Regions from separate parts of the Lysinibacillus sp. NPDC048646 genome, predicted to be linked through region 1. Evidence: riboswitches for the same ligand, from Rfam matches in the RefSeq annotation. Region 1 holds a riboswitch; each other region holds the start of a gene.
The links. A riboswitch is a leader RNA that binds a small molecule or an ion and turns the genes downstream of it on or off. The one in region 1 is predicted to bind preQ1.

Region 1 (2,208 bases):
CAATTTCCAAAATATGCCTTTGACCATAATCAAAAGTCACCGCCTCAACCTCTTCAAAACGTTCTTGTGCCCAGAACAAACAAGTGGTACTGTCCTGACCTCCACTAAACACAACAATTGCTTTTTCCTGCTTCATCTGTAAAAACTCCCTTATAACGAAAAAAACAGCACCCTAAGAAAAATGCTGTTTTCTTCTTAGTTTTTTTTAAGAGGGTAGCTAAAACCTCTTCCTTCATTGATAAGATTTTCAAATTTATCCCGCATTAACGGTCAGTAATTTATCTGTTCCGAAAGCGAAGCGTCAGGTACAAAACGCCCACCTCAAGTGGAAAGATGAGAACGAGTACACTAGGTGGGCGATCAACTGACCGTAAATGCCCGATTAGTTCAACTAACAATCAGTGGGGGATGAAGAAAACCCCCACTGATTGAAGTTTCACTTTATCGATTATCGATTTTTTCTGGATTAAGATCGTGATTCATTAAACGATAATTCGCTATTTCTTCGTATTTAGTTTCTGGTTTCCCATAGTTACACCATGGATCAATCGAAATCCCTCCACGTGGCGTAAATTTCCCCCAAACCTCGATATATCTTGGATCAAGTAATTTAATTAAATCGTTCATAATGATATTGACGCAATCTTCGTGGAAATCGCCATGATTTCTAAAACTAAATAAATATAACTTCAGTGATTTACTCTCAACAATTTTTTTATCCGGGATATAGGAGATGTACATCGTCGCAAAATCAGGCTGATTTGTAAGTGGACATAAACTAGTGAACTCTGGACAATTAAACTTGACGAAATAATCTCGATTTGAATGAAGATTATCTACTGCCTCCAGTACTTCGGGTGCATATTCATATGAATATTGTGTACCTTGATTACCTAATAATGTTAAATCCTTCAATCCTTCTTCATGGCTTCTTCCAGACATAAAAAAACCCTCCTTATAAAATGTTTCCCAACACTTTTCAAGAGAGTCATCACTAATCATTCTATTAAAACATAAGTAAAAACATAAAAAAGCCACGTCCGATATGGACATGGCATATTGTCATGTTTCCATAGTTTTTTATAGAGGGTATCAGCTATGAACCTCTCCCGTTCTAGTCCGGGCATTCTTTTCTACTATCATAATATAAAATATGGTGGAAAACGTCAAATGAAAATTTTCAAATAAAATCTTCTGATAAAGTGAAACTTCAATCAGTGGGGGTTTTCTTCAACCCCCACAATAAATAGAGGAACACAAGCTAAAACCTTCACATCCTGTGAAAAAGCTTGTGTGACCAACATCCTGTCGCTGCCGCTTCGCTTTCGCACATAAAACATCTGTCGCTGCCGCTTCGCTTTCGCACATAAAACACCCTGTCGCTGCCGCTGCGCTTTCGCACATAAAACATTTGTTGCCCCGAACCAATCGGGCTTTTACGGTCAGTTGTTCGCCCACCTAGTGTACTAGTTCTCTCCTTTCCACTTGAGGTGGGCGGCTTGTACCTGACGCTTCGCTTTCGGAACAGATAAATTACTGACCGTTAATGCGGGATAAATGCTTTTCTGAAAAAAACACTGTTATACCGCCCTATATTTTAGCCGTGCACTAAATACATTGCTGAGCTTTGAACTATTAATATTTTTTCAAAAGCAAAACCGCACTTACTTATGATATGGTTCACCGTAATAGAGCTAAGTGCGGTAAATTTTTATCCCAAAACATTCTATTCATTAGTAAATTTAATATAATATTTTTCATCAAAATATAATGATTCCTCATCGAATTGATTTAAATCAATTTTGACCTTTTGTTCAATTGGATCGCTTTCCTCACCTATCCAACAAAAATAAAGCTCACAAAAATCACCTTTTGGGATTAATTGTTTAAGAAAATCACATAGCACCTTAAAAGTTATTTTTGCTTTTTGAAAATTATGTGGTGAATACTGTTCATTGTATTGGGTCATATCCCATATAGAATGATATTTAGGATGAAAGTCGATTTCATAAACAAACGGTGTAGTGAAAATATTTTGTTGAATAGTCAACCCTTCTTCTCTAGCTGAATCGAGAATGACTAATGACTCTTCAAAGTCATCACTAATTGCTGCTTCGAAATTTAAACCTAAACATAAAATCATACTCATTATTTTGCCCTCCTAAAAAGGAAGCAACATCTATATAAATTCCATGTTGCTTTAAACCG
Region 2 (2,208 bases), on a different contig from region 1:
TTGTTTTACATCAGCTGAAGTTGCTGCTGATGCATCTTTTACTGTTAAGCCTTGCTCGCCCATTACCTTTTTCACTTCAGTTACTTGCGCTACCGAGTTTTGCTCACCAGCGTTGTACACCATACCTACATTTTTAGCACCTAACTCTTTTAATAAGGCTACCGTTTTTGTAATTGTATCAGGATGTAAATCAATCGTTCCTGTGACATTTTTACCCGGCGCCTCCATTGACGCAATTAATTGTGCACCAATAGCATCTGTTACTGAAGTAAAGATGATTGGAATATCACCAGTTGCAGTAGCTGCCGCCTGTGCAGATGGTGTAGAGTTCGCAAAAATTAAATCTACGTTTGCACTGACTAGGTTGTTTGCGATTGTCGTATTTAAGCTGTTATCGCCTTGTGCAATCTGCGGATCATATTCTACCTTTAAGCCAGAATCTTCAAGAGCTTTTTTGAAGCCTTCAGTTGCGGCATTTAACGATGGATGCTCAACAATTTGAGTAATCCCAATTTTATATGTTTTTTCATCCGTAGCGTTACTTTCACTTGCATTGTTCTTTTCGTCACCTTTTGATTCTGTTGAACTAGAACCACCGCTACCACATGCAGCAAGCATTAATACTAATCCAAATAATAGGAACGAAAGCTTTTTCATATTACGCTTCACAAATAATCCCCCCGACTATTTCTCTATTATCTATCACACTTCACCCTAGCAAAGTGTGAATGTATCGCTATATTATCGTTATTATTGATGTTCGTCAACAACATTATGAATGTTCTGACTTTTAGATTTGGCGAAATATTTTACTTTTTCATTTAATTTGTCGCTTTAAACCGCTAAACTACGCCATTTTGATGAATGTAATTATTTTAGTAACCTAACAAATTATTTTATGACAATTTTGCGAAGTTAGATTCTGGACATATATTTTATAAAAGACTTTTATTTTTCTGATATTTGACTTCTTTCTGAGTTTTATACTAAAATATTTATTTGTGTAAATGCACCGTGGTTCGTAACCATCCCACGAAAAAAAACTAAGGAGAAATGAATATGAAAGTAAAATTTTTAGCAGCAAGTGGCATTATTGCAGCGCTATATATTGCTGTTACAATGCTTGTTGCACCTTTTGGATTTACTGAAGTGCAGTTTCGAGTATCGGAAATGTTTAATCATTTAGTTGCCTTTAATCCACGCTTTGCCGTAGGAATAATTATTGGTGTATTTATCTCAAATTTATTTTCACCTCTTGGCATCTACGATTTAGTATTTGGTGTTGGACATTCGATGATTACACTAGGGCTGTTTATCCTTATTTGTAAATTTGTAAAAAATATTTGCGCACGTTTAATCATCAACACATTGTTATTTACATGTACAATGTTCATTATCGCCTTTGAACTGAACTTAGCCTTAGAATTACCATTTTTCTGGACATGGCTCACTGTCGCTGCAGGTGAATTTGTTGTATTAGCAGTCGGTGCACCGATCATGTATATTCTGAACAAACGTTTAAACTTCAAAGATTTGATTTAACTTTATTCAGTAGCTATAAATAGAGACGAGTCTTTTTCAAGATTCGTCTTTTTTCTATGCTAGGAATTCATGCTTGTGTAAGTAATCAATCGTAATGTTAATGACACGATTTATTTTTTCTTTTCTTGACACTATTCTGAAAATACCTTAAAATTCTCTTCAATAATAAATGCTAGGAAGAAGAAAAGTAGCAGGCGATTGTATTTAAAGAGAGCTGATGGTTGGTGCAAATCAGTAATACGTACTTGTGAATGGGCTTCGGAGCAGCCTCATCAAATGTGTGGCCGAACTAACTCCCCGTTATAGGAGTACCAAAGCGCGCAATTTTTGCGAATAAAGGTGGCACCACGGTTACTCGTCCTTTTACCGAAGGATCGAAGTGACTTTTTTTATGGAAAAAATCAGAATAGAGGAGTCGAGATAAGATGGGTACAGTAGCAGAGAAAAAAGGGTATTTTGGTGAATTTGGAGGCAGCTTCGTTCCAGAAGAGCTTCAAAATGTATTAAATATTTTAGATGAAAACTTCCAAAATTATAAAGACGATGAAGACTTTAAAAATGAGTTAGATTATTTTTTCCGTGAATATGTAGGGCGCAAATCTCCACTTTACTTTGCTGAAAACTTAACGAAGCAATTGGGTGGCGCAAAAATTTATTTGAAACGCG
Region 3 (2,208 bases), on a different contig from region 1:
GTCTTGCAGCGTCGGTACAACCCTATTCGACTATATTTATAGTTCTAGCGGCGTTTATTACTGGTCTACCGGCGATTTTCACACTTCTAGCGGCGTTTATCACTGTTCTACCGGCGATTTTCACACTTCTAGCGGCGTTTATCACTGTTCTACCGGCGATTTTCACACTTCTATCAGCGTTTACGAATTAACGACTGTATTGTAACTGTAAAACTAAATGTTTGATATCTAAAAAAGGGAACCCTGCTAAAACAGGAAGTTCCCTTTTATTTCTTAAGATAAAAGTACACCAAACCAAAACTCCAAAATTATTAAAATCCCCCAGCCAATCTAACCGTAATAGACACTTTCACATGTTTCAGCTGCTGGTTCATAAAAACAATGATTTTTAAATTGACCAGTAAAAGGTTGACCGTACCATGTAGGAGGACAGGGAGCATATGGATTAAAATACCAAAGGGCAAATTTCGCTGGATGTTGTCTCCAATAATCCAAATTCTGTTTTGCTAATCTTTTTTCAGTAGACCTCGCTCTTTGATAAAATAAATTCCCTTTTTGAACAGCTTCAAAAGAATAATTTCCTCCTTGCACCTGATAAATAACATCTTCAATTGTTCTTACATCTTGAAAGTCTAAACAATCTGCCACAGCACGATTAACAATTACATTGCCAACATATAACATCCCTTGTTTTCCTTCACCCTCGGCTTCCGCTCTCATCATCCTTGCCATTAAATCAATGTCTGCTTCTCGGTGTTTAACTCTTGGCATTTTTTTCACCCCAAATATATAGTATGAAAAAAAGCCTACATTGATGTCGTTTTTTATACCTTATTCAACTATCCTGTTACGATAGTTGAATACCTCAGATTCAATTTATTTGGATTTAATTTTCCATTCATTGTTGTAACATATGCAAAAAAGCATCCAGAGTGATGTTTACAGCAATTTTCCGTTTTAAATTTTTTAAACAATGAACTTTACGACCAGACATAAAAAACCTCCCTGTATATGTTTCCCTAAACACATTACAAGAGAGGCGCATTCATCCATGTAAACTAAAGCTAACAAATAAAAAAGCCACGTCCAATATAGACATGGCGTAATAAGCATACTTCCATAGTTTTTTATAGAGGGTTTCAGCTATGAACCTCTTCCGTTCAAATGTCGGTATTATTCGTTTGATATAATACATAAAACAAAGGAATACGTCAAAAATATTTTGAGATCAAAGCTTTATTACAAAAACTTCGTATTCAGTGCAGCCATAAATGCTGCGACAATCGATACAATGACTACTAAAATCGGTGCATAAAAGATTAAAAAATCGTGCATCATTTTTACACTCCTTACACATGTGTTTCTTCTTTACCAGATACATAGTCTTTGTTAAAGACAAATAGCTTAAATACTAAATATAAAGAAGGTACAAGCAACACTAAGCCTGCGACAAATGCCACAACGAGTGCTATAGCCATCGCTTCATTTGTAAAACTATCATGAATCGTTAAATACGGATAGAGTAGATATGGATAGTGTGAAATCCCATAGGCAAAGAAGGCGATCGCAAACTGGACGATTAATAAAATGACCGCTAACCCGTATTTTACTTTCGCCCATAATAGCCAAACCGTTGCTAAAAAGACAATGCCGGTTAGCGCAAATAACCAAGATAAATCAACCATTTGGGCATAATGCCAATTCCCAAACGCTTTTAACTCAATGATGATGCCAAGACCACTAACGATAAGGGGAATCGCCCAAGTAAGCGCATATTTACGCATCAATTCACTTGCTTTATGATCTCCTGCTTTTTGTGCGTACCATGTTAAAAAGACAGCTGAGATATACAGTACTGCAATGATACTTAATACAACGATGGACCATGATAATGGACTTGTCAGCAATGCTTTGTAGTCTAAAACTGGCTGATCGCCTTGCATCGTAACAAAGCCACCTTCAGAAATTGTTAGAATGACCGAAAATGCAGCTGGGATAAAAAGACCTGACACCCCATAAGCGAGTGCATAGCCTTTATGTCCGCTCATACCGCTATAAGATTCAAAGGCATAGTAACTACCGCGAATCGCTAGCAAAATAAGCGCAACGGAAGCCGGTACTAATAAAATGGTACCGTAGAAATATGCGGTTTGCGGAAAGAATCCAACAATCCCGACAAAGAAAAAGACTAAAAAGACGTTCGTAATT

Region 2: it holds a riboswitch for preQ1, as region 1 does, so the genes downstream of both, ACQKII_RS07385 (QueT transporter family protein) here and queF (preQ(1) synthase) in region 1, are expected to answer to the same signal.
Region 3: it holds a riboswitch for preQ1, as region 1 does, so the genes downstream of both, ACQKII_RS16255 (cell wall hydrolase) here and queF (preQ(1) synthase) in region 1, are expected to answer to the same signal.

What each region holds. Positions count from the first base shown of each region.
Region 1 covers NZ_JBNNLZ010000002.1:210,965-213,172, reverse strand. The annotation lists gene queC (7-cyano-7-deazaguanine synthase QueC) at 1-136, opposite strand, end outside; gene queF (preQ(1) synthase) at 442-942, opposite strand; PreQ1 riboswitch class I at 1,067-1,113, opposite strand; gene ACQKII_RS03275 (hypothetical protein) at 1,727-2,149, opposite strand.
Region 2 covers NZ_JBNNLZ010000004.1:178,588-180,795, reverse strand. The annotation lists gene ACQKII_RS07390 (ABC transporter substrate-binding protein) at 1-669, opposite strand, end outside; PreQ1 riboswitch class I at 1,009-1,053, shown strand; gene ACQKII_RS07385 (QueT transporter family protein) at 1,060-1,542, shown strand; T-box leader at 1,708-1,908, shown strand; gene trpB (tryptophan synthase subunit beta) at 1,968-2,208, shown strand, end outside.
Region 3 covers NZ_JBNNLZ010000016.1:19,438-21,645, reverse strand. The annotation lists gene ACQKII_RS16260 (hypothetical protein) at 1-191, shown strand, start outside; gene ACQKII_RS16255 (cell wall hydrolase) at 331-771, opposite strand; PreQ1 riboswitch class I at 1,114-1,160, opposite strand; gene cydS (cytochrome bd oxidase small subunit CydS) at 1,240-1,335, opposite strand; gene ACQKII_RS16245 (cytochrome d ubiquinol oxidase subunit II) at 1,350-2,208, opposite strand, start outside.